Regions from separate parts of the Streptomyces sp. NPDC048461 genome, predicted to be linked through region 1. Evidence: predicted binding sites of a transcription regulator. Region 1 holds the regulator's gene; the other holds the start of a gene.

The links. Region 1 encodes HspR, which represses chaperone genes until heat shock. Its sites were predicted from a motif close to TTGAGNNNNNNNNNCTCAA; they were not measured.
Region 2: a site for HspR is predicted at 1,831-1,849, ahead of lon (endopeptidase La). Genes of this name have one in related genera too.

What each region holds. Positions count from the first base shown of each region.
Region 1 is NZ_JBVJGW010000009.1:266,207-280,382, forward strand. Features, by position in the region: gene clpB (ATP-dependent chaperone ClpB) at 1-2,101, opposite strand, end outside; gene ACZ6S8_RS18445 (pyridoxamine 5'-phosphate oxidase family protein) at 2,249-2,662, shown strand; gene ACZ6S8_RS18450 ((2Fe-2S)-binding protein) at 2,796-3,110, opposite strand; gene ACZ6S8_RS18455 (5'-nucleotidase) at 3,107-3,415, opposite strand; gene ACZ6S8_RS18460 (helix-turn-helix transcriptional regulator) at 3,560-4,552, shown strand; gene ACZ6S8_RS18465 (heat shock protein transcriptional repressor HspR) at 4,642-5,094, opposite strand; gene dnaJ (molecular chaperone DnaJ) at 5,096-6,292, opposite strand; gene grpE (nucleotide exchange factor GrpE) at 6,332-7,015, opposite strand; gene dnaK (molecular chaperone DnaK) at 7,015-8,862, opposite strand; gene ACZ6S8_RS18485 (sugar transferase) at 9,325-9,855, shown strand; gene ACZ6S8_RS18490 (heterodisulfide reductase-related iron-sulfur binding cluster) at 9,966-12,638, shown strand; gene ACZ6S8_RS18495 (Yip1 family protein) at 12,894-13,802, shown strand; gene ACZ6S8_RS18500 (phosphoribosyltransferase) at 13,906-14,176, opposite strand, start outside.
Region 2 is NZ_JBVJGW010000001.1:248,029-263,962, forward strand. Features, by position in the region: gene ACZ6S8_RS01135 (SGNH/GDSL hydrolase family protein) at 1-583, opposite strand, end outside; gene ACZ6S8_RS01140 (PadR family transcriptional regulator) at 570-1,139, opposite strand; gene ACZ6S8_RS01145 (nuclear transport factor 2 family protein) at 1,226-1,654, shown strand; gene lon (endopeptidase La) at 1,872-4,283, shown strand; gene ACZ6S8_RS01155 (MarR family winged helix-turn-helix transcriptional regulator) at 4,417-4,857, shown strand; gene ACZ6S8_RS01160 (hypothetical protein) at 4,960-5,733, opposite strand; gene ACZ6S8_RS01165 (sensor histidine kinase) at 6,133-9,255, shown strand; gene ACZ6S8_RS01170 (roadblock/LC7 domain-containing protein) at 9,252-9,725, shown strand; gene ACZ6S8_RS01175 (DUF742 domain-containing protein) at 9,722-10,126, shown strand; gene ACZ6S8_RS01180 (GTP-binding protein) at 10,107-10,727, shown strand; gene ACZ6S8_RS01185 (styrene monooxygenase/indole monooxygenase family protein) at 10,755-12,089, shown strand; partial or broken gene ACZ6S8_RS01190 (C40 family peptidase) at 12,065-13,192, opposite strand; gene ACZ6S8_RS01195 (FtsW/RodA/SpoVE family cell cycle protein) at 13,485-14,849, shown strand; gene ACZ6S8_RS01200 (penicillin-binding transpeptidase domain-containing protein) at 14,846-15,934, shown strand, end outside.

The DNA.
Region 1 (14,176 bases):
GGAGCAGGACGTCGAAGACCTCCGGGTGGGCCTTCTCGACCTCGTCGAGCAGCACCACGCTGTACGGGCGGCGGCGGACGGCCTCGGTGAGCTGGCCGCCCTCCTCGTAGCCGACGTAGCCGGGCGGGGCGCCGACGAGGCGGGCCACGCTGTGCTTCTCGCCGTACTCCGACATGTCGATGCGGATCATGGCCCGCTCGTCGTCGAAGAGGAAGTCCGCGAGCGCCTTGGCCAGCTCCGTCTTGCCCACGCCGGTCGGGCCCAGGAAGAGGAACGAGCCGGTCGGACGGTCGGGGTCGGCGATCCCGGCCCGGGTGCGGCGCACGGCGTCCGAGACGGCCCGCACGGCCTCGCCCTGGCCGATCAGGCGGCGGCCCAGCTCGTCCTCCATGCGGAGCAGCTTCTGCGTCTCGCCCTCCAGCAGGCGGCCGGCCGGGATGCCGGTCCAGGCGCCGACCACGTCGGCGATGTCGTCGGGCCCCACCTCGTCCTTGACCATGCTGTCCTTGGCGGTGCCGGTCTTGGACGCCTCGGCCTCCTCCTCGGTGGCCTCGGCCAGCTCGCGCTCCAGGCCGGGGATCTCGCCGTAGAGCAGCTGGGAGGCGGAGTCGAAGTCGCCGTCGCGCTGGGCGCGCTCGGCCTGGCCGCGCAGGTCGTCCAGGCGTTCCTTGAGCTCGCCGACCCGGTTGAGGGACTGCTTCTCCTTCTCCCAGCGGGCGGTCAGGCCGCGCAGGTCCTCCTCCTTGTCCGCCAGGTCCTTGCGGAGCCGCTCCAGGCGCTCGCGGGAGGCGGGGTCGGATTCGTTCTTGAGGGCCAGCTCCTCCATCCGCAGGCGGTCCACGGAGCGCTGGAGCTCGTCGATCTCCAGCGGCGAGGAGTCGATCTCCATGCGCAGCCGGGACGCCGCCTCGTCGACGAGGTCGATGGCCTTGTCGGGCAGGAAGCGGGAGGTGATGTACCGGTCGGACAGGGTGGCGGCCGCGACCAGGGCGCTGTCGTTGATGACGACCTTGTGGTGGGCCTCGTAGCGGCCCTTGAGCCCGCGCAGGATGGCGATCGTGTCCTCGACGGACGGCTCGGCGACCAGCACCTGCTGGAAGCGCCGCTCCAGCGCCGGGTCCTTCTCGATCCGCTCGCGGTACTCGTCGAGGGTGGTCGCGCCGACCATGCGCAGCTCGCCGCGGGCCAGCATGGGCTTGAGCATGTTGCCCGCGTCCATGGCGGAGTCCCCGCCGGCGCCCGCGCCGACGACGGTGTGCAGCTCGTCGATGAAGGTGATGATCTGGCCGTCGCTCGACTTGATCTCGGCGAGGACGGTCTTGAGCCGCTCCTCGAACTCGCCGCGGTACTTGGCGCCCGCGACCATCGCGCCGAGGTCCAGGGAGACCAGCCGCTTGTTCTTCAGCGACTCGGGGACGTCGCCCTTGACGATGCGCTGGGCCAGTCCTTCGACGACGGCCGTCTTGCCGACGCCGGGCTCGCCGATGAGCACCGGGTTGTTCTTCGTACGGCGCGAGAGCACCTGGACGACGCGCCGGATCTCCTGGTCCCGGCCGATGACCGGGTCGAGCTTGCCCTCGCGGGCGGCCGCCGTGAAGTCGGTGCCGAACTTCTCCAGGGCCTTGTACTGGCCCTCGGGATCGGGGGTGGTCACCCGCCGTCCTCCTCGTGCGTTCTGGAAGGCGGCCAGCAGCTTCTTCGCGCTCGCGCCCTGGCTGGAAAGTGCCTCACCGGCGGCGCCGCCCTTGGCGGCCGTGCCGATGAGGAGGTGTTCGGTGGAGAGGTACTCGTCGCCGAGCTTGCCGGCCTGCGCGTCGGCCTCCGCCAGTACGGCGAGCAGCTCGCGGGTGGGCTGCGGCGGCGCGACCGTGGAGCCGGTGACGCTGGGCAGGGCGGCGAGCAGCCGTTCGGCCGCGGTCCGTACGGCCACCAGGTCGGCGTCGGTGGCCACGAGCAGGTCGACGACGTTCTCGTTGTCCTCGCCGGCGAGCAGGGCCAGCAGCAGGTGCGCGGGGGTCAGGTCGGCGTGGCCGTCCTTGACGGCCCGGCCGGTGGCCGCGTTCAGCGCGTCACGGCTCTTGTTGGTCAGCTCGGCTTCCACTGCGTCCTCTCCTCTCCCCCAAGGGGTAACCCACTCACTCTGACAGAGTCAGCGTATGCAAAGTTGAGTCTATTCCACTCAAGGTGGAGAACGGTACTCGTTCGGGCACTCCACGGCCCCGGCCCGCGGGGACGTACCCTTCGGCCCATGTCCCACGACGTACTCAACCCGACGCCCGAGTACCTCGCCTTCTGGCGGGAACGGCACGTCTGCACGCTCACCACCCACCGCCCCGACGGATCCCCCCACGTGGTGCCGGTGGGCGTGACGTACGACCCGGAGGCCGGCCTGGCCCGGGTGATCAGCAACCGGCACAGCAGGAAGGTTCGCAACATCCTGGTGGCCACCGCCGCGGAGCCGGGCGGGACGAGGGTGGCGGTCTGCCAGATGGAGGGGCGCCGCTGGGCGACCCTGGAAGGACGCGCGCTGGTCCGTACGGACGAGGAGTCGGTCGCCGACGCGGTGGCGCGCTACGCGGTGCGCTACGGGCGGGTCCCCTCGCCCAATCCGGACCGCGTGGTCATCGAGATCGCCCTGGACCGGGCCATGGGGCGGGCCTGAGCCGCACAACTTTCAACTTGTCCGGTCGGGCACTGGACGCGGACATCACAACGGCGCCATCGTGGTCAGGTCCACGATGGCGCCGTTGTGTGGGGGTAGCGCCTGAGCGATCTGCAACGACGGGGGAATCGCTTCAGGCACTGCGGGGGGTGGCAGTGGTGATGTCGGGTTCGAAGAGCTGGTGATCGCGCTGATCAAGATTGACGAAGACCATTCCGTAGCGCACCTCGCAGCGGACCGGCTGCGGCGCGCCCCTCGGGCGGCGCAGGCAACGGTAGGCACGTACGTCCTCGTCCTCCTCGCGCACGACGACGATCGGCTGTCCGAACAGGGTGACCATCAGCGAGTCCCCGGAGTACGGGATCGCGGTGGCAAGGTCGATGAACTGCCATCCGGAACGGTAGGCAGAGGCCATTTCGCGGCGGAACCCGCGGTCGTCGGGGGTCATGCGTCCGACGTCTTCCCACCCACACCCCAGCCGCTGTCGGACTGCGCGCCGGTCGGCGCGATGCCCCAGCCGCTGTCGTCCTTGGGCGACGACGGTCCCCAACCGCTGTCGGCCCGGACGCTTCCCCAGCCGCTGTCGCTCTTGCCGGGTGTTCCCCAGCCGCTGTCATCACTGGTGACACCGGCCCCCCAGCCGCTGTCGGCGGGCGCGCTGCCCCAGCCGCTGTCCGCGAGCGAGATTCCACCGACAGCAGCAGCCGTAGAGAGAGCAATGGCAGCCACCGAGCGAAGCAATTTCTTGTACATGGTCGACGTTGTCCTCACTTGATGGATTCCTCTCCCCCGCATCTCAGACGATGACTGATCGAGCCACGCCATTGCCACCGTGGCGATGCATCATGTTCCTGTACATGCAGGACCCTGGGGGTGGGAGATTTGCCGATTATGCGCATGAACCAGACACATCCCCATGCGGTGACGGACCTGTGCGACGTGGGGGCGGAGCTGTACGCGAGCGCGCTCAGCTCCGGCCGGATCGCCCGCGAGGAGGTCGAGCAGGTGCCCTGCCTGCTGGAATTCGCGCTGCTGCACCCTGACCCGGACGACGACAACTGGCTCCGCCCGGTTCCACCCTCGGTCGCATTGGCGCAACGTCTCCACCCGCTGGAACGGGAGATCCTGCACCGCAGGCGCTCCTCCATCGAGCTCGCCGAAGCGTTTGAGCCATTCATGGCCATCAGCGCGCTCACGCCGGCGCCGACGCACGCGATCACCGTGCTGGAGGGATTCAACAGGATCAACGCGGCGCTCAACGTCGCCACCGCCGAGTGCCAGGCGGAGATGCTCACCATCCAGCCGGGCGGCGGGCGTTCCGAGAACATACTCAACCAGGCGATCGAGCGCGACCAGCCGCTGATCCGGCGCGGCGTGAGCATGCGCACCCTGTACCAGCACACCGTCCGGCACAGCCGGGGCACCATGGCCTACGTCGACCGGATGGCCAGCGGCAAGGTCGAGATCCGGACACTCGAAGAGCTGGTCGAGCGGTTGATCATCTGCGACGAATCGGTCGCTTTCATACCGGCCAGCGACGACCAGCAGATCGCCCTGGAGCTACGCCACCCGGCCCTCGTGCGCTACCTGGTCCGCGTCTTCGAACAGCTGTGGCGGCGGGCCACCCCCCTCAACGAGCAGATCCCGTACGACCCGACGCCCTCGGGGATCTCCGGCGTGCAGCGCTCCATCGCCCAGCTCCTCGTCGAGGGGCACGTGGACGAGGCCATCGCCCGCCGCCTCGGCATGAACGTCCGCACCTGCCGCGCGCACATCGCCAAACTGGCCACCGCCCTGGGCAGCGGCAGCCGCGCGCAGCTGGGCTACCTGATCGCCCAGTCGGGCATCCTCGGCCGCGTCTCGGGCCCCGCCGGCCGGCCCCCGCTGTGACGGGCCGGGAAGGGCCGCCGCGGCCCTTCCCGCACGCGCGAAGGCCCCGACCGGAACGTTCCGGTCGGGGCCTTCGCGTACGGCGTGCGTCAGTCCAGCGGACGCTTCGGCGTCGGACGCCACACCACCAGGGCGCTGCCCGGCTGCGGAGCCTGGTACGGGACCAGGTCGCGCCGGTACGAGGCGTGCACCTGGGCCTCGCGGGCCTGCAGCGCGGCCGCCGCGCCGTCCACCGCGGCGGCGAGCTCGGCCACGCGCTGCTGGAGCGCGGTGACCTGGTTCTCCAGCTCGATGATCCGCTTGATGCCGGCCAGGTTGATGCCCTCGTCCTGGGACAGCGCCTGCACCGTGCGGAGCAGTTCGATGTCCCGGGCCGAATAGCGCCGGCCGCGGCCCGCCGTGCGGTCCGGGGAGACCAGGCCGAGCCGGTCGTACTGCCGCAGGGTCTGCGGATGCAGACCCGAGAGCTGGGCGGCCACCGAGATCACGTAGACCGGGGTCTCGTCGGTCAGTTGATAGGGATTCCTGCGGCGGCCGTCCATGTCATGCTCCCTTCGCGGACTCGAACAGCGCGGAGCGCGGGTCCTCCGACCCGGTCGCCTCGCGGTACTTCTCCAGCGCCTCGCGCGCCTCGTCCGACAGCTCCGCGGGGACGGCCACCTCGACCGTCACCAGCAGGTCGCCGCGGGTGCCGTCCTTGCGGACCGCCCCCTTGCCGCGCGCCCGCATGGTGCGGCCGCCCGGCGTGCCCGGCGGCAGCTTCAGCGTCACCGAGGGGCCGTTCAGGGTCGGGACCTTGATGTCGGCGCCCAGGGCCGCCTCGGCGAAGGTCACCGGGACGGTCACCGTCAGGTTGTCGTCCTTGCGGCCGAACACCGGGTGCGCGTCGACGTGCACGACGACGTAGAGGTCGCCGCCGGGACCGCCGCGCTCGCCCGGCGCGCCCTTGCCCCGCAGCCGGATCCGCTGGCCGTCGGAGACGCCCGCCGGGATCCGCACCTGCATGGTGCGGGAGCTGCGGGCGCGCCCGCTGCCCTTGCAGATGTCGCAGGCGTGTTCCGCGATCAGGCCGCGGCCCTTGCAGTCCGCGCAGGGGTCGGTCAGGGAGAAACCGCCGCCGCTGCCCCGCGAGACCTGGCCGGTGCCGACGCAGGTCGGGCACACCCTGGGGGTGCCGTTCTTGTCGCCGGTGCCCGAACAGGCCTTGCAGGGGGCCTGCGAGGACATCCGGAGCGGGACCGTGGCCCCGTCCACCGCCTCCGTGAAGGAGAGGGTGACCTCCGACTCGATGTCCTGGCCCCGGCGCGGCTGGGTACGGGTGCCCGTACCGGCGCCGGCGCCGGCTCCGCCGCGGTTGAACAGGCCGCCGAACACGTCGCCCAGACCGCCGCCGAAGCCGCCGCCCGGGCCGCCCTGCTGCGGCTGCTGACCGCCGAAGAGGTCGCCGAGGTCGAAGTTGAACGAGCCGCCGCCCCCGCCCGGACCGGGACGGAAGCCCCCGTTGCCGAACAGGGAACGGGCCTCGTCGTACTCCTTGCGCTTCTTCGGGTCGCCGAGGATGTCGTTCGCCTCGGAGATCTCCTTGAAGCGCTCCTCGGCCGAGGCGTCGCCCTTGTTGGCGTCCGGGTGGAACTCGCGGGCGAGCTTCCGGTACGCCTTCTTGATCTCGGCCTCGGTGGCGTCCTTCGGGACACCGAGGACCTTGTAGTAGTCCTTCTCGACGAAGTCCTTCGTGTTCATCCCCGGTGTCCCTCCTCTCGTGCCTCTACGTGTGGTGCATCAGCCCTTGTCGGGGGCATCCGCGTCCTTGTCCGACGGCGCTTCGCCCTCCGCGTCCGCGGAGTCGGAGCCCGCGGACTTCGGGGTCGCGCCCGGCTGGGGCTCGGCCACCGCGACCCGTGCGGGACGGATCGTACGCTCGCCGATCCGGTAGCCCGGCTGCAGGATCGCCACGCAGGTCGTCTCGGTGACGTCCGGCGCGTACGAGTGCATCAGGGCCTCGTGGATCGTCGGGTCGAAGGGCTCGCCCTCCTTGCCGAACTGCTGGAGGCCCATCTTGGCGGCGACGGTCTCCAGCGATTCGGCCACCGACTTGAAGCCGCCGACCAGCTCGCCATGCTCCCGCGCCCGGCCGACGTCGTCCAGGGTCGGGAGCAGTTCGCTCAGGAGGGACGCGACCGCGACCTCCTTGACGGTGATCCGGTCCCGGTCCACCCGGCGACGGTAGTTCTGGTACTCGGCCTGGAGCCGCTGGAGGTCCGCGGTGCGCTCGGAGAGCGCCGTACGGGCCTGGTCCAGCTGCGCCAGCAGCGCGGTTTCCTGGCCGGCGGCCTGTGCGTCGTCCCCGGCCGGAGCCGGGGCCGCCTCCTCCTCCTTGGCGGAGTCGGCGGCCTCCGGCTCGTCGGGCGTGCCGTCGACGGGGACTTCGGGCTTCTCGTCGAACCCCGGGGTCTCCTCCGACATCAGGCAGCACCACCCTTCGGCTTCTCGTCGTCGACGATCTCGGCGTCGACGACGTCGTCGTCGGCCTTGGCCTGGCCCGCGTCACCGGCGGCGCCGGCCGCGCCCTGGGCGCCCTGCGCGTCGGCGTAGATCGCCTGGCCCAGCTTCTGGCTGACCGCGGCGAGCTTCTCCGTCGCGGTGCGGATCTCGGCCGTGTCCTCGCCCTTGAGGGTCTCCTTGAGCTCGGAGACGGCCGTCTCGACCTCGGTCTTGACGTCGGCCGGGACCTTGTCCTCGTTGTCCTTGACGAACTTCTCCGTCTGGTAGACGAGCTGCTCGCCCTGGTTGCGGGACTCGGCGGCCTCCTTGCGGCGCAGGTCCTCGTCCGCGTACTGCTCCGCCTCCTGGCGCATGCGGTCGACCTCGTCCTTGCCGAGCGAAGAGCCGCCGGTGACGGTCATCTTCTGCTCCTTGCCCGTGCCGAGGTCCTTGGCCGTGACGTGCATGATGCCGTTCGCGTCGATGTCGAAGGAGACCTCGATCTGCGGGACGCCACGCGGGGCCGGCGGCAGGCCGGTCAGCTCGAACATGCCGAGCTTCTTGTTGTACGCCGCGATCTCGCGCTCGCCCTGGTAGACCTGGATCTGCACGGACGGCTGGTTGTCCTCGGCCGTCGTGAAGATCTCGGACCGCTTGGTCGGGATCGTGGTGTTGCGCTCGATGAGCTTGGTCATGATGCCGCCCTTGGTTTCGATACCGAGGGACAGCGGGGTCACGTCGAGGAGCAGGACGTCCTTGACCTCACCCTTGAGCACGCCCGCCTGGAGGGTCGCGCCGATGGCGACGACCTCGTCCGGGTTGACGCCCTTGTTGGCGTCCTGACCGCCGGTGAGCTCCTTGACGAGCTCGGCGACGGCCGGCATGCGGGTGGAGCCGCCGACCAGGACCACGTGGTCGATCTCGGACAGCTGGATGCCGGCGTCCTTGATGACGTTGTGGAACGGGGTCTTGCAGCGGTCCAGGAGGTCCGAGGTGAGCTGCTGGAACTGGGCGCGCGTGAGCTTCTCGTCCAGGTGCAGCGGGCCCTCGGCGGAGGCCGTGATGTAGGGCAGGTTGATCGAGGTCTCCGTGGAGGAGGACAGCTCGATCTTCGCCTTCTCGGCGGCCTCGCGCAGGCGCTGGAGCGCCATCTTGTCCTTGGACAGGTCGACGCCGTGGCCGTTCTGGAACTGCTTCACGAGGTAGTCGACGACGCGCTGGTCCCAGTCGTCGCCACCGAGGTGGTTGTCGCCGTTGGTCGCCTTGACCTCGACGACGCCGTCGCCGATCTCGAGGAGCGACACGTCGAAGGTGCCGCCACCGAGGTCGAAGACCAGGATGGTCTGGTCGTCCTTGTCGAGGCCGTAGGCCAGGGCGGCGGCCGTCGGCTCGTTGACGATGCGCAGGACGTTCAGGCCCGCGATCTCGCCGGCTTCCTTCGTCGCCTGACGCTCGGAGTCGTTGAAGTAGGCCGGGACGGTGATGACCGCGTCCGTGACCTTCTCGCCCAGGTAGGCCTCGGCGTCCCGCTTCAGCTTCTGCAGGATGAAGGCGCTCATCTGCTGCGGGTTGAAGTCCTTGCCATCCAGGTTGATCTTCCAGTCAGTGCCCATGTGGCGCTTGACGGAGCGGATGGTCCGGTCCACGTTCGTGACCGCCTGGCGCTTCGCGACCTCGCCGACGAGCACCTCGCCGTTCTTGGCGAAAGCGACGACGGACGGCGTGGTCCTGGCGCCCTCGGCGTTGGTGATGACGGTGGGCTCGCCGCCTTCCAGAACGCTGACGACGGAGTTAGTGGTGCCCAGGTCGATGCCGACCGCACGTGCCATTTCGATTCCTCCAGCTGACTTGAGTGGAACAGACTCAACCATGCATGATCGTCGCGCGTGCGTCAACAGAGCTGAGTCGAGGCGACTCAACCTTTAGGCCTTCCTTACGCGCAACTACCGCCGGACCGGGCGCCACCGGGGCCGCGTGACACGGAACGCCCGGCACCTGCCGAAGGACGCACGGCGCGGACGCGCGGCAGCGACTCCCGGCGCCTGCCCACATGTACGCCCGGAACGCCCCGTACGCCCCGTACGCTCCGTACGCTCCGTACGCCGCGAACGCCCCGCACGCCCCGCACGGTGCGAGCGCTCCCCGCGCCTGCCGAAGCCTGCGCCGCCGGGGCCCGCGGGGGGCCGCCCGGGACGGCGTCCCACCCGAACGGCCCAGCCCGGGCACCCGTCCGGCCCCCGCCCGCCGCGCGGCGCGCCGGGCACGCCGCCGCCGTGCGGGACCGTTCCCGCATGCCTCTGACGCTCGCCGCCCTCCCCCTCCCGCGGCCGGCCCGGCCGCCGGCGAAACGGGTGCTCGACCTCATCGGGGCCGCGATCCTGCTGCCCCTGTGCGCGGTGCCGCTCGCCCTGGCCGCCGCCGTGCTCGCGACCGCGCACGGCCGGCGGGTCCTCGTACGGGAGCCCGCGGCGGGGCTCGCCGGCCGCCCGTTCCTGACGTACCGGCTGCGCACGGCCGGCGCGGGGCGGGCCGGAGCCGCGGTGGAGCGGTGCGCCCTCGACGGGCTCCCGCAGCTGCTCAACGTGTTCCGCGGCGAGATGTCGCTCGTCGGCCCGCGCCCGGAACCCCGTACGGATCAGCCCGAACGGCTTCTCGTACGCCCCGGAATGACCGGATTGTGGCAGGTGAGCGCGCGCTCCGACCTGCCCTGGGAGGAGATGGCCCTGCTCGACCGGCACTATGTGGAGAGCCATTGGCTGGGGATGGATCTCGCGATCCTCGCTCAGACCCCTCGCGCGGCCTACCGACAGAGGTATGCCTGAGCGACACAGATCACCGCACGCTCGCCTACATTGCGGCGCGGGGAATGGGTAACCTCAAGCCTTGACTCAATAAGTTACCGCTTAGTAGTCCCCGCCCGAGGAGCCCTTCCATGCAACTCGCCGCGATCATCGTGTCGCTGGTCCTGACCGTGGTCGGCGTCGCGCTGCTCGCACGAGCCGTGGCGCAGATCTACCGGTTCGTGAAGATCGGCCAGCCCGTACCGGCGGGCAGCCGTACGGACGACCCGAAGGCACGAACGCTCACCCTGGCCCGGGAGTTCCTCGGCCACAGCCGGATGAACCGCTGGGGCATCGTCGGCTTCGCGCACTGGTTCGTCGCGATCGGCTTCCTGACCCTGCCGCCCACGCTGGCGCAGGCGTACGGCCAGCTCTTCCAGGCCGACTGGACGCTGCCGGTCATCGGCGGCTTCCTGCCGTTCGAGATGTACATCGAGTTCATCGGCCTGATGACGGTCGTCGGCATCGTCGTGCTCATCGCGATCCGGCTGCTGAACCTGCCGTCGCGCGCCGGCCGCAAGTCCCGCTTCACCGGCTCGAAGGCCTGGCAGGCGTACTTCGTCGAGTACATCATCCTGACGATCGGCCTCGCGATCCTGGCCCTGCGCGGCCTCGAGGGCGCGATCCACCACGTGGACTCGTACGACCCGGCGTACTTCGTGTCGTACCCGCTGGTGCTGGCCTTCAAGGGGCTCTCGCTCGGCACCCTGCAGAACGCCATCTACTTCACCGCGATGATCAAGATCGGCACGTCGCTGGTCTGGATGATCGTCGTCTCGCTCAACACCAACATGGGTGTCGCCTGGCACCGCTTCCTCGGCTTCCCGAACATCTGGTTCAAGCGGAACGCCGACGGCGCGGTCGCGCTCGGCGAGCTCAAGCCGATGACGAGCGGCGGCAAGGAGATCGACTTCGAGGACCCGGGCGAGGACGACGTGTTCGGCGTCTCCCAGGTCGAGCAGTTCTCCTGGAAGGGCATCCTCGACTTCTCCACCTGCACCGAGTGCGGCCGCTGCCAGTCGCAGTGCCCCGCCTGGAACACCGGCAAGCCGCTGTCCCCGAAGCTCCTGATCATGTCGCTGCGCGACCACGCGCACGCCAAGGCCCCGTACCTGCTCGCGGGCGGCGGCAAGGACATGGAGGGCAACGAGAAGGCCACGGCGGAGCAGCTGAAGGACGTCCCCGCGGCCGCCCTCGCCGAGGCCGAGCGCCCGCTGATCGGGACGGCCGAGGAGAACGGCGTCATCGACCCGGACGTGCTGTGGTCCTGCACGACCTGCGGCGCGTGCGTGGAGCAGTGCCCGGTCGACATCGAGCACATCGACCACATCGTCGACATGCGGCGCTACCAGGTGATGATCGAGAGCGCGTTCCCGTCGGAGGCGGGCACGATGCTCAAGAACCTGGAGAAGAAGGGCAACCCCTGGGGCCTGGCCAAGAAGCAGCGCGTCGAGTGGACGAAGGAGGTCGACTTCGAGGTCCCGATCATCGGGAAGGACGCGGAGGACCTCTCGGAGTTCGACTACCTGTACTGGGTCGGCTGCGCGGGCGCGCTGGAGGACCGGGCCAAGAAGACGACGAAGGCCTTCGCGGAGCTGCTGAACATCGCGGGCGTCAAGTTCGCGATCATGGGCGGCGACGAGAAGTGCACGGGTGACTCGCCGCGCCGCCTGGGCAACGAGCCGCTGTTCCAGCAGCTGGGCCAGGAGAACGTGGCCATGCTGAACATGGCCTTCGGCGAGGACGACGAGGACCCGTCGACGAAGAAGCCGAAGTCGGCGAAGCGGATCGTCTCGACCTGCCCGCACTGCTTCAACACCATCGCGAACGAGTACCCGCAGCTGGGCGGCGAGTACGAGGTCATCCACCACACGCAGCTGCTCCAGCACCTGATCGACGAGGGCCGGCTGACGCCGGTGACGCCGGTCGAGGGTCTGATCACGTACCACGACCCGTGCTACCTGGGCCGGCACAACAAGATCTACACGCCGCCGCGCGAGATCATGTCGTCCGTTCCGGGCCTGCGCCAGCAGGAGATGCACCGCCACAAGGAGCGGGGCTTCTGCTGCGGCGCCGGTGGCGCGCGGATGTGGATGGAGGAGCGGATCGGCAAGCGCATCAACAACGAGCGCGTCGACGAGGCCCTGTCCCTCAACCCGGACATCGTCTCGACCGCGTGCCCGTTCTGCCTGGTGATGCTGACGGACTCGGTCAACGGCAAGAAGAACGACGGCCAGGCCAAGGAGTCCGTGCAGGTCGTGGACGTGGCGCAGCTGCTGCTGGAGTCGGTGAGGACCCCGGAGCCCGAGCCCGAGCCCGATCCTGTGGTCGAGCCCGAGCCGGAGCCGGTGGCGGCCGCGAAGGCGGAGCCCGCCACGAAGCCGGAGCCTGCCGCGAAGGCGGAGGCGCCTGCGGCCGCGGCCGCTGTGACGACGGTCGCCGTCAAGGCGGAGCCGAAGGCAGCGGCGGAGCCCGCTGCGGAGCCGGCCCCGGCGGCCAAGGCCGAGCCGGTGGCCAAGGCCGAGCCGGTCGCCACCGAGGCGGAGCCGAAGGCGGAGCCCACCCCGGCTCCCGCCCCGGCGCCCGCCGAGGCCGAGCCGAAGGCCGAGCCGAAGGCCGAAGCGGCGTCCGCCGCCGAGGCCGCGCCGAAGCCTGAGCCCGAGGCCAAGGCCGCGCCGAAGCCCGAGGCCGAGGCCAAGGCCGAGGAGCCCGGCGCCGAGCCCGAGGCCGAAGGCAAGCCCCAGACGGCGGAGAGCGGCAAGTAACCGCCCGCAGCCGCCCACCGCGACGGCCGGTCCCCCCACCCGGGGGGGGGCCGGCCGTCGCGCATTCCGCGGCACGGCCGGTGCAGCCGTACGACCGGCACGGCCCCACGGCGATTTCGCCCCACACCGGACATCGCGCGGGGGTGGGGACAACCCCCCGGGGATCCCCTAGGGGATGTCACAGGTCAGCCGCAAAGGCCGCGTGTTCCGGCCGCCCGTCCACCGGAACCCGCGGGACCAGGTACGTTCGATCACGTGGCTGGATTCAGGATCGGACGCGGCAGGGACAACAACCGCACCCCGCAACAACCCCCGCAGCAGCAGCCGTACGGTCAGCAGCAACCGCCGCCGCCGTACGGCCAGCAGCCCTACCCCCCGCAGCAGCAGTGGCCCTCACAGGCCCCGGGGGACCAGGGCGAGCCCGAGTACTTCGACCCGTACGGTCAGCACCCGCAGGGGCGCCCCCCGTACGGCCACGGAGCTCCCGGCTCGCCCGGCGTCCCCGCGCCCGGGCCGGCGTACGGGAACGACAACCCGGGGCACACCCGTGCGTTCTCCATCGGCGAGGACCCGTACGGCCAGGGCGCGACCTACCAGGCCGGCTCGGCCGCGGTGCCGTCCGGCCCGCGGCTGCCGTGGAAGGAACTGCTCCGCGGCATCGCGACCCGCCCGGGGCAGACGTTCCTCCAGATGCGCGACTTCGCCGTCTGGGGCCCCGCGCTGACCGTGACCTTCCTCTACGGGATGCTCGCGGTGTTCGGCTTCGACAACGCCCGTGAGGACGCCATCAAGGCGCCCCTCGGCTCGGCCATCCCGATCGTCCTCAGCACCGGCGCCGCCTTCGTGATCTGCGGGCTGATCCTGGGCGCGGTGACGCACACCCTGGCCCGCCAGATGGGCGGGGACGGCTCCTGGCAGCCCACCGTGGGCCTGTCGATGCTGGTGATGTCCATCACGGACGCGCCGCGCCTGCTGTTCGCCGTGTTCCTCGGTGGCGACAACATGGTCGTGCAGGTCCTCGGCTGGGCCACCTGGGTCGCGGCCGGCGCCCTGTTCACCTCGCTGATCAGCAAGTCCCACGACCTGCCGTGGCCGAAGGCGCTGGGCGCGTCCGCGATCCAGCTCATCGCACTGCTGTCGATCATCAAGCTCGGCACGCTGTAACGGCCGACCGGGCCGACCACCCCGCCGAACAAGCCGAAGGGCCCGCCGCGCAGTCACCTGCGCGGCGGGCCCTTCGTCCGTACGAAGCCGTTTCCGGTCCGGATCAGGCGTCGAGGACCTGGCCCTCGCGCTTGACCACGGGCGGCTCGACCGACCAGGGGAAGTTGATCCACTCGTCGGTCTTCTTCCACACGTACTCGCACTTCACGAGCGAGTGGGACTTCTCGTAGACGACCGCGGAGCGCACTTCGGCGACGTGCCCCAGGCAGAAGTCGTGCACCAGCTTGAGCGTCTTCCCGGTGTCGGCGACGTCGTCGGCGATCAGGACCTTCTTGTTCGTGAAGTCGATCGCCTCGGGCACGGGCGCCAGCATG
Region 2 (15,934 bases), on a different contig from region 1:
CGTGCGCGGCGGCCGCGGCGATCCGCTCGTGGCCCAGGGGGCCGGCGTGCAGCCGGTCGGCCGTCCACAGCCGCGGGTCGGTGCTGACGGTGTGCCCGCCGGTCTCGACGACCGTCACCCCGTGCCGGGCCGCCGCGGCGCGGACGCGGGCGTTCAGGTCGGCCACGCGGGGCGCGAGGGGGCGGGCCATGGGGGCGATCCGGCCGATGTCGGGGAAGGCGAGCGTGGCCACGCGGGCCCCGGAAGCGGTGAGCGCGGCGAACACCGCCTCCAGCTCCCCGGCCACCTCCGCCGGGTCGAACCGGGGCCGGAGCAGGTCGTTGAACCCGGCGACGACGGTGGCCAGATCGGGCCGCAGGGCCAGGGCGGGCCCCAGCTGTTCGCCGCGGACCTGCCGGGCGAGGCGGCCGCGCACGGCGAGGTTCGCGTACTGCAGTCCGGGGCCGACGGCGGCGAGGTGCTCCGCGAGCCGGTCGGCCCAGCCGCGCAGTCCGGCGGCGTCGTCGCCGTCGCCGACGCCCTCGGTCTGGCTGTCGCCCAGGGCCACGTAGCGCGCGTACCCGGGGTACTCAGTGCTCGCCACGGGGCGCCTGCCTCTCCCGCAGGACCGCGGCGGTGCTCCGGCACCAGTCCCGGTGCTCCTCCTCGAAGGCCAGGCCGCGCCGGCAGGTGAGGTACGGGCCGATCGGCCGGCCGTGGCGCAGGAACTCCTCCTCGTCCGCGTCGCCGCGCAGGCGGACGAGCAGCTTGGAGAGCAGCTCGATCTTCGCCTCGGCGGCGGCCGCACGCGCGTCCAGCTGCTCGATCACCGGCCCCGTGCCGAGGCGGTCGACGGCCTGGACCTTGACCAGCAGGTCGTCCCGGATGAAGGAGGGCTTCGAGGGAACCGCCGCGAACCGCTCCAGCTCGGCGATGCCCGGGTCGGTGACGCGGAACAGCCGCTTGTTGGGCCGGGACTCCTGGACCACCTGCCGGCCGACGACCATCCCCTCGGCCTCCAGCTTGGCCAGCTCGGCGTACAGCTGCTGGGGCTGGGCGTGCCAGAAGTTCGCGACGCCCAGGCCGAACTCCTTGGCCAGCTCGTACCCGCTGAAGTCCCCGCCCAGCAGAGCCGCCAGCACGGCATGTCTCAAAGCCACCGCGGCGCCCCCTTCCGCTCTCTCGTCCGGACCCGCATCCTACTCATGAACAAGACTAGTCATGCTTTTGAGTATCTGGAGGGTCCATGGAAACCGCCGCACGCTTCCGCGCAGCCGTCGAGACGCGCGACCTCGCCGCACTGACGGAGCTGTTCACCGAGGACGTCCGCCTGTACAGCCCGGTGAAGTTCACCCCCTTCGAGGGCCGGCCCGCGGTGCTCGGCCTCCTCGGCGTGCTGCTGCGCACCTTCGAGGACTTCCGCTACGTCGGCAGCCTCGACGGCGCGGCCGAGACGAGCGCGGACGGCAAGGAGGCGCCGTCGCAGATCCTGATCTTCCGGGCCACGGTCGAGGGCAAGGAGATCCACGGCATCGACCTGTTCCAGCTCGACGGGGCGGGCCTGATCAAGGAGATGACGGTGATGGTCCGGCCCCTGTCGGCCGTCCAGACCCTCGGCGCGGCCGTCCTCCGCGGCCTCCAGGCCGACGGTCCGGCCCCCCGCCCCGCCTCCTGACCCCGGAGCGCCCCCGCCCTTCCCGCCCGGCGGGGGCGCTCCCCTCCCCCCTCCGTCCGTCCTCCCTCCCTCCGTCCGCCCCCGCCCGGCCGTCCCGGCACCGCCCGTCACCCGAGGTCACGGCGCGTTCGCCCGGGGCGAACGGGGTGGGGGGAACATTGAGGGGCTCACGTGCATTGAGTCGGCATAGCTCAACTTCACTGCCGGAGGGAAGATCATGGCTTCGACGTCCGAAACGCTCATCCTGCCCGTGCTGCCGCTCGACGACGAGGTCGTGCTGCCGGGGATGGTCGTGCCGCTGGACCTGTCCGACGCCGAGGTGCGGGGAGCCGTGGAAGCGGCCCAGGCCGCCGCGGGCGGCGGGAAGCCCCGGGTGCTGCTCGTGCCGCGGGTCGACGGGACGTACGCCGCGACCGGGGTGCTCGGGACCGTCGAGCAGGTGGGACGGCTCTCCGACGGCGACCCCGGGGCCCTCATCCGCGGCCGCGGGCGCGTCCGCATCGGGGCCGGCACCACCGGGCCCGGCGCCGCGCTCTGGGTCGAGGGCGAGAGCGCCGACGAGGACGTGGCCGAGCCGCTGCCCGGCGCCGTGGCCGAGCTCGTCAAGGAGTACAAGGCCCTCGCCACCAGCTGGCTCAGGAAGCGCGGGGCCTGGCAGGTCGTGGACCGGGTCCAGCAGATCGAGGGCGTCTCCGCCCTCGCCGACAACTCCGGCTACTCGCCCTTCCTGACGCTGGCCCAGAAGGTGGAGCTGCTGGAGACGGCCGATCCCGTCGCCCGCCTCCGGACCGCCGTCAAGGCGCTCAGCGACCACCTCGCCGAGCAGGACGTCGCCGAATCCATCGCCAAGGACGTTCAGGACGGCGTCGACAAGCAGCAGCGCGAGTTCCTGCTCCGCCGCCAGCTGGAGGCCGTCCGCAAGGAGCTGCGGGAGATCAACGGCGAGGAGTCCGGCGAGGAGTCCGACGACTACCGCGCCCGCGTCGAGGCAGCCGACCTCCCGGAGAAGGTCCGCGAGGCCGCGCTCAAGGAGGTCGAGAAGCTGGAGCGGTCCAGTGACCAGAGCCCCGAGGGCTCCTGGATCCGCACCTGGCTGGACACCGTCCTCGAACTGCCCTGGAACGAGCGGACCGAGGACCGGTACGACATCCGGGGCGCCCGCGCCGTGCTCGACGCCGAGCATGCCGGGCTGGGCGACGTGAAGGACCGCATCACCGAGTACCTGGCCGTCCGCAAGCGGCGCGGCGAGCGCGGCATGGGCGTCATCGGCGGCCGGCGCGGCGGCGCGGTGCTCGCACTGGTCGGCCCGCCCGGCGTCGGCAAGACCTCCCTCGGAGAGTCGGTCGCGCACGCCATGGGCCGCAAGTTCGTCCGGGTCGCGCTGGGCGGCGTACGGGACGAGGCCGAGGTGCGCGGACACCGCCGGACCTACGTCGGCGCCCTGCCGGGCCGGATCGTACGGGCCGTCAAGGAGGCCGGCTCGATGAACCCGGTGGTCCTCCTCGACGAGATCGACAAGGTCGGCTCCGACTTCCGCGGCGACCCCGCGGCCGCCCTGCTGGAGGTCCTGGACCCCGCCCAGAACCACACGTTCCGCGACCACTACCTGGAGGTCGAGCTCGACCTCAGCGACGTGGTCTTCCTCGCCACCGCCAACGTCCTGGAGTCCATCCCGGAGGCCCTGGCCGACCGGATGGAGCTCGTACGGCTCGACGGGTACACCGAGGACGAGAAGGTCGTCATCGCCCGCGACCACCTCCTGCCGCGCCAGCTGGAGCGGGCCGGGCTCGCCGCCGACGAGGTGGTCCTGGAGGAGGACGCGCTGCGCAGCCTCGCCGGGGAGTACACCCGCGAGGCGGGCGTGCGCACCCTGGAGCGGTCCCTCGCCCGGCTGCTGCGCAAGGTGGCCTCCCAGCACGAGCTGGGGGAGCGCGAACTGCCGCTGCGCATCGGCGCCGGCGATCTGCGCGGGCTGATCGGGCGCCCGCACCACGTTCCGGAGTCCGCCCAGGACCCGGCCGAGCGGCGCACCGCCGTTCCCGGCGTGGCCACCGGCCTGGCGGTCACCGGCGCCGGCGGGGACGTGCTGTTCGTCGAGGCCTCGCTCGCCGACCCGGAGACGGGCGCCGCCGGGCTCACGCTCACCGGCCAGCTCGGCGACGTCATGAAGGAGTCGGCGCAGATCGCGCTGAGCTTCCTGCGCTCGCACGGCGCGGAACTGGAACTGCCCGTGGCCGACCTGAAGGACCGGGGCGTGCACATCCACTTCCCGGCGGGCGCGGTGCCCAAGGACGGGCCGAGCGCGGGCATCACCATGACGGCGGCGCTCGCCTCGCTCCTGTCCGGACGGCAGGTCCGCACGGACGTGGCGATGACCGGCGAGGTCTCGCTGACCGGCCGGGTGCTGCCGATCGGCGGGGTCAAGCAGAAGCTGCTGGCCGCGCACCGGGCCGGGCTGACCACGGTGATCATCCCGAAGCGGAACGAGGCGGACCTGGACGACGTCCCGGCGGAGGTGCTGGAGGGGCTGGAGGTGCACCCGGTGACCGACGTACGGCAGGTCCTGGAGATCGCCCTGGTGGGGGCGGAGACGGCGGCGCCCACGGCGCCCGTGACCGCGGCCGCCTGACCGCGGCCGCCTGACCGGGGGCGGCCCGGCCGCCGTCCGGACGGCCCGGAGTCCCGCTGCGGCGGGGCCCCGGGCCGCCGGTGTGTCCGCTGCGAAATACTGGGCGCCCACCCCACCACCGAAGGAGCGGTACGTGCACGGGAGCGAAGACCAGGAGTTCCTTGCCCTGGAGCGGGAGCTGTCCGTCTTCCTCCGGCGGGCCCGGGCCTCCTCCGGGGAGATGGCCCGCGAGCTCCACCCCGAACTGGAACCCGCCGCGTACGGGCTCCTCACCCGCCTGGAAGCCGCCGGCCGCCAGCGGGCCACCGAGCTCGCCGCGTACTTCGGCGTCGGCAAGGCCACCATGAGCCGCCAGCTGCGGGCCCTGGAGGTGCTGGGCCTGGTGGCCCGCGAGCCGGACCCGGCCGACGGACGGGCCTTCCTGGTCGGCCTCACGGACGAGGGCCGCGAACGCTTCCTGCGGGTGCGGGACGCGCGGCGCGAGCAGTACATGCGCAAGCTCGCCGACTGGGACCGCGGCGAGGTCGCGGAACTGGCCCGCCTGCTGAACCAGCTGAACGCCGGAGCCGAATAGCAACAGCCGGTCCGCGCCCGCCCGGTCCGCGCCCGCCCGGTCCGCGCCCGCCCGGTCCGGGACCGCCCGCCCCTCGGGCGCGCCCGCCGTGCCCCCGCTCGGCTACAGCTCCGCGTACGCCGCCGACGCGTCGTCGTGGCGCTTGTGGCGGGCCCGCGGACGCGCCGGGTCGGACTCGACGGCGCGGACCCGGGCGATCAGGCCCTGCGCGCCCTCCTTCCGCAGGACCGCCAGGCACTGCGCCCAGTCGCCCTCCCCGAACGTGTCCGTCCACCGGCTCGCCCCGTCCGTCAGCGCGGCCACCGCCCGGACCTCGCCGCGCGGGGTGCGCCCCGTCACCGCGCGGGCCGCCACCGCCGGGTCCGCGGCCGCCGTGAAGAAACCGCCCTCCGCGTTCCGCAGCGCGTCCGTCGCGGCCACCGACCGGAGCACCTCCCGGGGCACCCGGTCCAGCCGGTCGTCGAGCACCGCCGTCACCGCGCCGTCGGGCGCCTGGAGGAGCAGGACGGAGTCCGAGAGCACCAGGTGCTCCACGTACGCCGCGTCCCACCGGACGACGACCACCGTCGCCTGCGGCGTCCGTACGTGAGAAAGGTCACAGGCGTCGCCGTGGGCCCCTGCCGTGGCGCGGACGGCCTCCGCCAGGATCCGGTCCAGCGGCAGGTCCGGCCGCGATCCGGACAGTTCGGTCAACCGGCCGCCGAGCCGCGCCGCGAACCACGGCACCCCGTGCACGCATCCGTCCCCGTCCCGCGGCGGGGTGACCCCGTCCAGGGCCACCAGTACGCCCCCGCCCGCGGCGGGGATCGCGGCCGACAGCCAGTCCTCATTGGGGCGTTCCGGGTCGCCGGGGGCCGAGGCGAGGTCGATGCGCATACGGACATACTGCCCCTGGGCGACCCGGGGAGCGCGGGCAGGTCCGGACCGATTCCCGGGCCCGTCCGGCCGTCCCGCCGGGTGCCGCGGCGGGCCCGCCCGGCCCGGGAGGGCGGCGGCGGCCGAGCTGTGGGCGGGCATACTGCCAAAGCCCCCGTCGATCTTTCAACCGCCTGTCCACGGACGCGCTCTGACACCGGGTGCCCGAGTTGGTCGCCAACTCATCCGTGATGTTCACTCGTTCGAGTGGCCGGGTGAGCGATGGGCGGCTCTCTCCCCAACACACTGCAAAGGTCTGTGGCGGTACGAGGAGGCAGGGGGCGTTTACTTGTTGACCGGCCGTTACCTCGGCCACACGAGTAGACGAGCAAGAGCACACGTACAGGATTGCGAGCACCGGTGCAGAAGAAGCGGTCTCGGAAGAACGGCACCGCCATCGACGGCCCGGCACCCGCAGGACGCCGCGTCCGCGTGCGCCGCAGGCTGGTCGTAGGCGTAGCCGTCGCCGGCCTCACCGTCCTCGTGGCCGGCGCGCCAGCCGTCGTCTCCGCCACGAGAGAACTCAACGACTCCCAGAACCTGGTCGTCCTCGCGGAGCAGACCCGGCAGAGCCTCACCCTCGCGCACCTCCTCGGCGACGAGCGCGACGCGGTCGTCGAGTACGCCGCCAAGGGCCGCCCCGGCTCCGCCAAGGGGCCCGTGGACGAACGCGCCGCCCGGACCGACCGGCAGATCACCGAGGTCCAGGCCGACGCCGACGAGCAGACCGCCCGCGCGCTGGGCCGGCTCCGGGCCGTCCGTACCGAGGCCGTCGACGGCAAGGGCAGCGCCCTCGCCGCCCACCAGGCGTACGCCGGCCTCATCGCCGAACTCCTCGCCCCCGGCGACCGGCTCACCGAACTCACCCCGCCGCGCGCCGTCGGCGCCCTCGCCACCACCCGGCCCATGGCCCCCCTCGGCCAGGCCGTGGAGCAGGCCTCCGCCACCCGCGGACTGCTGCTGGCCGCACTGGCCGTCCCGAAGGGCGAGCAGTCGGCCAACGCCGCGGTCGTGGACGAGCTCACCACCGCCGCGCAGCGGGCCCGGGTACGGGAACAGGCGGCCCTGGAGGACTTCGCCCGGGCCGCCCGCCCCGACGTGCGCCAGACGCTGGCCGCCACCGTCACCGGGCCCGAGGTCAAGACGGCCGACGACTACCTCAAGCGCCTCACCGACCGGCCCACCCTGACGCCGGCCGACCGCAGGACCGACGGCGCCGCCGTCGGCGCCGCGCTCACCTCCCGCCTCGACCGCATGCGGTCCGTGGAGTCGACGCTCGCGGGCCAGCGGGCCACCGCGCTCGCCTCCCTGCGCGACGACGACGTCACCCGGCTGGAAACCGTGGTCGCCCTGCTGGGCGTGCTGTTCCTCTTCACCGTCGGCTTCTCCACCGCCATCGCGCGCTCGCTGACCCGGCCGCTGTCCGTCCTGCGCCGCGGCGCGGAACGGCTGGCGACGCCCGAGGGCTCGGTGGAGCCGGTCCGGTTCACCGGCCGGAACGACGAGTTCGCCGAGGTCGTCCGCCACCTCAACGCCGTACGGGACCAGACGGTCTCCCTGCACACGCGGATCGCCGGGCTCGACGCCGACCGCCGCCGCCTGATCGGCCGCAACGAGGCGCTGACCGGCGGCCGCGAGGTGCTGGAGGAGGAGCTGACGAAGCTCCGGGCGGGCCTGGAGGAACACCGCCGCGTCATGTCGACGACCTCGGTCTCCCTGTCGCTGCGCACCCTCGGCCTGGTGGAACGCCAGCTCGCGGTCATCGAGGAGCTGGAGTCCAAGGAGCAGGACCCGGACCGGCTGGCGACGCTGTTCAAGCTCGACCACCTGGCGACCGTGATGCGCCGCCACAACGAGAACCTGCTGGTGCTCGCCGGCCAGGAACACGGACACGGCCAGGCGGCACCGGTGCCGCTGGTCGACGTGATGCGGGCCGCCGTCAGCGAGATCGAGCGCTACGAGCGCGTCGACCTCGCGGCGCTGCCCTCCTTCACCCAGGTCGCCGGGCACGCTGCCGACGACATCTCGCACGTGGTCGCCGAACTCCTGGAGAACGCCACCACGTTCTCGCCGCCGGACGCCAAGGTGAAGGTGTCCGGGTGGCTGCTGGAATCCGGTGACGCCGTGCTGTCCGTCGTCGACGAGGGCATCGGGATCACCGAGGACCGGCTGGAGGCGCTGAACTCCCGGCTGTCCACCCCCGAGGCGTACGACGAGGAGCCGGAGGCGGAACACGGCCTCGGCCTCGGCCTGTACGTGGCCGGGCGGCTCGCCGCGCGGCACGGGGTCACCGCCGAACTGCGGGCCCCCCGCCACGGCGGCACCGAGGCCCTGGTGGTCGTACCGGCCGCGCTGCTGCCCGCGACCCCGCCCACGTCGGCGGTCCACGCGCTGGGCACGCCGGGATCGTCAGCGCTGCACCTGCCGGGTGCGGTCGCGGAGGCGAACGAGAACACCCTGCCGACCCGCCGGCGCGGCGAAGCCCCCGCCGAGGAGGCCCAGGCGGCTGTTTCGGCGGAACCCGCGGAACCCGCGGCGCCCGCCGCGCCCGGCTGGGCCGTCGACGAGGCCGACCGCGCCGCGTACGCGGACCACGCGGACCACGCGGACCACGAGGCCGCGTACGCGGACGCCACCGCGGCCCCGGCCGCCGAGCCGTACACCGAGCCGGACGCGGGCGGGTCCGGTGCGGAGCCGGAGGACGGGCCGTTCCCGGCCGCCGCCCGGCCCGAGGCCACCGCGGCCGTGCTGCCGCTGTCCGCCATGCCCGCCGCCGCGGAGGCGCCGGGTACCGACCCGGCACAGGACACCGACGGGACCTCCACCGTTCCGGCGCCGAGCCCGGCCGCGGACGCCGAAGGCGCCCCGTACACCGCGCCCGCCGAAGAGCCGCCCGCCCGGGTGGTCCCGGACACCGACGGCGCCGCGGAGCAGGTGCCCCCGGCCGACCAGGTGTTCACCGTTCCGGCCGGCCCCGAGCCCGCGGAGCAGCTCCTCGCCCGGCTGGTCCCCGACGCGGAGCCCACCGCCCCGGAGCGCGCCCCGGACGCCGTGCCGGACCCGGCACCCGAGCCCGCGCCCGCGCCCGCGCCGGAGCCCCTGTCCGCCCCCCTGCCGGAGCCGGCCGCGGAGTCCGCCCCCGCGCCGGAGGCCGACCCGCACACCCACGCCGCCGCCGAGGGCAACTGGCTGCCGCGCCAGGGCAGCCACCCGGCCGACCCCGCCGAGGCCGTCACCGACAAGGGCCTGCCGAAGCGGACCCCGCGCGCGGTGGCCGGCGCCCGTACCGAGGAGCCGCGGCCCGAGCCGCCGCGCCGGGTCGACGCCGACGAGCTGCGCCGCCGGCTCGGCGGCTTCTACCAGGGGGCCCAGGACGGACGCCGCGTCGTCGCGGCCGAACTCGCGGGCGACCAGGACCACACGCAGGACCGGGGGCAGGGTCAGACCGACCAGGGGGACACCGCACAGGAGGCACGCACATGACCGCGCCCAGTACGTACGGACTGAGCACCCAGGCCCGCAACCTGCAGTGGCTGCTGACCGACCTGGTGGAGGAGGTGCCCGGCGTCAACTCCGTCGCCGTCGTCTCCTCGGACGGGCTCCTGCTGCTCTCCTCCGAACCAGGAGCGGAGTCCCCGCAGGGCAGGCCGAGGGGCCCGCGCGGGGCCTCGGCCGACCTGGCCACCATCGTCTCCGGCCTGGGCAGCCTCACCACCGGCGCCGCCGACCTCATGGACGGCGGCTCCGTCAAACAGACCATGGTGGCGATGGAGCACGGCTCCGTCTTCGTCATGGCCATCAGTGACGGCTCCCTGCTGGGCGTGCACGCCACGCCCGACTGCGACATGAGCGTCGTCGCCTACCACATGGCCCTGTTCGTCGGCCGCGCCGGCCACGTCCTGACCCCCGAAGTCCGCAGCGAGCTGCGCCAGTCGATGGAGAAGACCCCGTGAGGAGCCCGGCCTCCGACCTGCTGCCGATACCCGGCCTGCCCGTCCGCGGCGCCGATCGCCGCCCCGCCCGCGTCCGCCCGTACTCCCTCACGGGCGGCCGCACGCGGTTCGCGCACGTCCTGCTCGTCGAGACCTTCGTCGCGGCCCTGGACACCAAGGCGTCGGACCCGCAGAAGCCCGACCGGATGCCCGAGATGCCCGCCATCGTCGAGGTCTGCCGCCGCATGCGCACGATCGCCGAGATCGCGGCGCTGCTCAAGCTGCCCCTCGGCGTGGTCCGGGTCCTCGTCAGCGACCTCGCCGACCAGGGAAGGCTCCGCGTCTACGGCACCGGCCACGGCACCGGCCGTCCCGAACGCGCTCTGCTCGAAAGGGTGCTCAGTGGGCTCCGCCGTCTCTGACCGTCCGGCGCCGGCCGAGGAATCCGTACAGGCCTGGCAGTACGACCGCTCCCGCGCCCCCGTCGCCGTCAAGGTGCTCGTCGCCGGCGGCTTCGGCGTCGGCAAGACCACGTTCGTCTCCTCCGTCTCGGAGATCGCCCCGCTGCGCACCGAGGCGGTGATGACCGAGGCCAGCATCCCCACGGACGACCTCTCCGCGACCCCGGAGAAGAGCACCACCACCGTCGCCATGGACTTCGGCCGCGTCACCCTGGACGACGACCTCGTGCTGTACGTGTACGGGACCCCGGGCCAGGAGCGGTTCTGGTTCATGTGGGACGACCTGGTGCGCGGCGCCGTCGGGGGGATCGTGCTGGCCGACACCCGCCGGCTGCGCGACAGCTTCCCCGCGCTCGACTACTTCGAGAGCTGCGGCCTGCCGTACGCCGTGGCCGTCAACCACTTCGAGGGCACCCGCGCCTACGAGCCGGACGACGTGCGCGAGGCGCTCACCGTCCCGCCCCACGTCCCCGTGGTGATCATGGACGCGCGACGTCGCGCGACGGTCGTCGAGGCCCTGCTGACGCTGGTGTCGCACGCCCTCGACAGCACTCCCGAATAGCCCGACGAGACGCGAATCGAGAACGACATGCGCAAGATACTCGTGGTCGGAGCCGGCCAGTCCGGTCTCCAGCTCGCCCTCGGACTCCAGTCGAAGGGCTACGACGTCACCCTCATGTCCAACCGGACGGCGGACGAGATCCGCACCGGGCGGGTCATGTCCACGCAATGCATGTTCGACACGGCGCTCCAGCACGAGCGGGACCTGCGGATCGACTTCTGGGGGCAGCAGGCCCCCCGGATCGAGGGCGTGGGCGTCTCCGTCGGTGCACCCGACGCCGGCCGGCCGGTCGACTGGCTCGGCCGCCTCAAGGGGTACGCGCAATCCGTCGACCAGCGCCTGAAGATGGCGGGCTGGCTCGACGCCTTCGTCCAGCGCGGCGGGCAGCTGGTCATCCACGGCGCCTCCGTCGCCGACCTGGACTACTTCTCCCGTACGTACGACCTGGTGCTGGTCGCGGCCGGCAAGGGCGAGCTGGTGTCCATGTTCGGCCGGAACGCCGCCCGTTCCCCGTACGACGCCCCGCAGCGCGCCCTCGCGGTCAGCTACGTGCACGGCCTCGGGCCGCGCCCGGAGCACCCGGAGACGGAGGCGGTCCGCTGCAACCTGGTCCCGGGCGTCGGCGAGCTGTTCGTCATGCCGACCCTCACCCTCTCGGGCCGCGCGGACATCCTGTTCTGGGAGGGGGTGCCGGGCGGTCCGGTGGACGCGTTCAACGGCGTCAAGGACCCGGCGGCGCACCTGGAGCTCACGCTGGAGCTGATGCGGACGTTCACGCCGTGGGAGCACGCCCGGGCGGCGGACGTGGAGCTCACGGACGCGCACGCCACACTCGCCGGCCGCTACGCACCGGTGGTCCGCAACCCGATCGGCCGGCTGCCGGGCGGCGGCCTGGTCCTCGGCGTCGCCGACGTGGTCGTGGCCAACGACCCGATCACCGGGCAGGGCTCCAACTCCGCCTCGAAGTGCGCGGCCTCGTACCTGTCGTCGATCCTGATGCACGGGGACAAGCCGTTCGACGAGGCGTGGATGAAGGCCACCTTCGACAAGTTCTGGTTCACGACCGGCAAGCCGGTCACCCAGTGGACGAACGCGATGCTGGGGGTCCCGCCGGAGCACGTGCTGAACCTGATCGGCGCGGCCGGGCAGCTCCAGCCGGTGGCGGACCGCTTCGCCAACGGCTTCGACAACCCGGCCGACTTCGACGGGTACTTCTACGACCCCGAGGACGCGGCGGACTACCTGGCCGAGGTCGCGGCGGCGGTGGCCGGCCCGTCATCCGGCTCGGAGCCCGCCGGCTCGGCACCGGAGCCGGACGCCGCGGACGCCCCGGCCCCCTCGGGAGCCTCCTCCGCCGAATAGCCGGTGTCGTCGCCCCCCGCCGCGTCCGCCCCGGGCAGCGGCGGCGGGACGAACCGGTCGAGCGGCGCTCCGTCCGGGTCCGGCCGCACCGCGCCCAGCAGCGGGTTCGCCGCGATCGGCGACACCTTGACCCGGGCTCCGGGGCGCGGGGCCTGGATGACCTTGCCGTCGCCGACGTACAGCCCCACGTGCGTCGCCTTGGGGAAGTACACGACGAGGTCCCCGGGCCGCAGCCGGTCCAGCGGCACCCTGGGCAGCCGGGCCCACTGCTCCTGGCTGGTACGGGGGATGGCGCGGCCGGCGTGCGCCCAGGCCTGCGAGGTCAGCCCGGAGCAGTCGAAGGACGCCGGCCCCTCGGCGCCCCACACGTACGGCTTCCCGATCTGCGCCGCCGCGTAGGTGAGCGCCGCCCCGCCGGCGGCGGTGGGCGTGCCGGTACGGGCCGGCAGGCGACCGGAGTCCACCAGCGCGCGCTGCGCGCCGGCGGTGACCGCGGCCTCGCGCGCGCCGAGCTGCGCGAGCTGTTCGGCGCTGAGCGAGGCGAGCAGCCGCTCGACCTCCTTGAGCTGGACCGCGACCTCCTCCTTCTGCCGCTTCTGCCGCGCGGCCAGCGCCCGCTGGTCGTCCAGAGCCTTGCGGGCCCGGGCGGCCAGCGAGCCGGCCCGCTGCTCGCCGCGGGCGAGCCGGTCCAGTACGCCGGCGCGGCGGTTGCCCTCCCGGGCGGCGAGCCGGTGCTGGTCGAGGGCGGCGCGCGGGTCCCGGGCGAGCAGCATGCGGGCGTACGGGGCGAAGCCGCGGGCGGCCTGGTACTGCTCGCGGGCCAGCCGCCCGGCGAGCGCCTTCTCCGCGTCGAGCGCGCCGCGGGCCCTGCCGAGCTCACCGCTGAGCCGGTGCTCCTCGTCGAGCCGTGCGCCGAGCGCGCTCTCGGTGGCGTTGTACGCCTCCGTGGCCTCCTCGGCCTTCTGGTACAGACCCTGGAGCCGGGTGAGCAGGACGCCGACCGGCTCGGCGGACGGGAGGGGCTCGGCGGTGGCGGCGGGGGTCGGGCAGGCTGCGAGGAGCAGCGCGGCGATACAGGCGGCACGGAGCGGCCGATGTGACATGGAATCACCTCCGGGGCGGCCGATGCTGCCACGCCCGGTATGACAAATCGCCCAACAGGGTCGGCGGGCCCGACCGGGGTCACCCGGGTGGCGGGGTGGGGCCCCGCGCCGCCCCGCCCCCTCGCCCCGCCCCCGCCCTCGCGGCCGCGGGGCCGTCGCTCCGCGGGGGCGAGGGCGATCGGCGGCACGGGCTCCGCAGGGCTCCGGCGCTGATTCCGACCGCTTGTGACGACTCTTCGGCACCCTATGACATAAACGGACATACCATCCGTCCGCTTGCTACGTTTCCCCCATGACCGCTCTGACGGCGAAGGTGGCGGAGCCCGCGCCGCCGCCTCCCGACGCCCGCGCCCCCCGGCGTCGCGGCGTCGAGCTGACCCTCCTCGCCGGGGCCGTCCTGATCGCCGCCCTCGGTCATGTCCACGTCGGCCTCGCGACCACGGGCGACGTCCCCCGCTCCGCCGCCCGCTACGCGGGCGGGCTGGCCGCCGCCGCGCTGCTCGCGCACCTGGCCGTCCGCCGCTGGGCCCCGTACGCCGACCCCGTCGTGCTCCCGATCGCCTTCCTGCTCAACGGCCTCGGGCTGGTCCTCATCCAGCGCCTCGACGTGACCACCCCCGCCCACCTCGCCGCCGGCGACCAACTCCTCTGGTCCGCGCTCGGGGTGGCGCTGTTCGTGCTCGTCGTCGCCCGGCTCCGCGACCACCGCGCGCTCCAGCGCTACGCGTACGTCTCGGTGACCGCGGCCCTCGCGCTGATGCTCGTCCCCGTCTTCTTCCCGGCGGTCAACGGCGCGCACATCTGGATCCGGTTCGCCGGACTCTCCTTCCAGCCGGGGGAGTTCGCCAAGATCCTGCTCGCCGTCTTCTTCGCGTCCTACCTCGCCGCGAACCGCACCGCGCTCGCCCTCACCGGCCGCACGCTGTTCTGGAAGCTCCGCCTCCTGCCCGGCCGGGTGCTCGGCCCGATCCTCGCGATCTGGCTGCTCAGCGTCGGCGTCCTGGTCCTGGAGCGGGACCTCGGCACCTCGCTGCTCTTCTTCGGACTCTTCGTGATCATGCTGTTCACCGCCACCGGACGGATCGGCTGGATCGCGATCGGCCTGGTCCTGGCGGGGATCGGCGCCTACGCCGTCGGCACCTTCGAGCCGCACGTGAACAGTCGCGTGGACGACTGGCTGAATCCTTTCGCCTCCATCGAGCGCGGCGAGGGCCCCGGCCAGCTCGCCCAGTCCCTCTTCTCCTTCGGCGCCGGCGGACTCCTCGGCGCCGGGCTCGGCCACGGACAGTCCTTCCTCATCGGCTTCGCCGCCAAGTCGGACTTCATCCTGGCCACCGCCGGTGAGGAGCTCGGCCTCGTCGGCCTCACCGCGATCCTCCTGCTGTACGGGCTCCTCGTCGCCCGCGGCTTCCGCGCCGGACTCGCGCTGCGCGACCCCTTCGGCCGGCTGCTCGCCACCGGGCTCGCCTCGATCGTCGCCCTCCAGGTGTTCGTCATCGCCGGCGGCGTCACCGGGCTGATCCCGCTCACCGGCATGGCCATGCCCTTCCTGGCCCAGGGCGGTTCCTCCGTCGTCACCAACTGGATCATCGTCGCCCTGCTGGTCCGGCTGAGCGACAGCGCCCGCAGGCCCGAACCGCAGGAGGCCGCCGCGTGATCCGCTACATCCGCTGGTGCGCGTACTTCTGCGCGCTGCTGCTGGTGGCCCTGCTCGTCAACATCGCCCGGGTCCAGGTCTGGGAGTCCGCGGCCTACGGCGCGAACCCCGCCAACAAGCGCCCCGTCATCGAGCGGTACGCCGAACCGCGCGGCGACGTCCTGGTCGACGGCCGGCCGGTCACCGGTTCCCGCGACAGCGGCCAGCTGCTGCGCTTCGAGCGGACGTACCTCAACGGCCCGCTCTACGCGCCCGTCACCGGCTACTCCTCCCAGACGTACGGGACCAGCTTCGTCGAGCGCGCCGAGGACGCGGTCCTGTCGGGCACCGATCCGGGACTCTCGGCCTTCCCCCTCTGGTACGACCTCACCCGCGGCCGCCCGGGCGGCGGGAACGCCGCCACCACCATCCGCGCCGGGATGCAGGAGGCCGCGTACGCGGGCCTCGCCGGCAAGCGCGGCGCGGTCGCGGCGGTGGAGCCGGCCACCGGGAAGATCCTGGCGCTGGTCAGCAGCCCCTCGTACGACCCGGCCGCACTGTCGGGGACGGGCGGCCGGGTCAAGGCGGCCTGGGAGCGGCTGAACGCGGACCCGGCCAAGCCGATGCTGAACCGGGCGCTGCGCGAGACGTACCCGCCGGGCTCCACCTTCAAGATCGTGACGGCGGCGGCCGCCCTGGACTCGGGCGCGGTCACCGACGTGGACGCGCCGACCGAGACCCCCGACCCCTATCCGCTGCCCGGCACCAGCACCCTGCTGCCCAACGCGGGCACGGGCTGCCAGGACGCCTCCATGGCGGACGCGGTGCAGTGGTCCTGCAACACGGTGATGGCGAAGATCGGGGTGCGCGTCGGGCTGCGGGGGATGGTGGAGGCGGCGCGGCGGTTCGGGTTCAACGACGAGGGGCTGCGGGTGCCGTCGTGGGTCTCCCGGTCGAACTTCGACACCGACATGAGCCAGGACCAGCTGGCCCTGTCCTCGATCGGGCAGTTCAACACGAAGGCGACGCCGCTGCAGATGGCGATGGTGGCGGCGGCGGTCGCCAACGGCGGCGAGCTCAAGGCCCCCTACCTGGTGGACCGCACC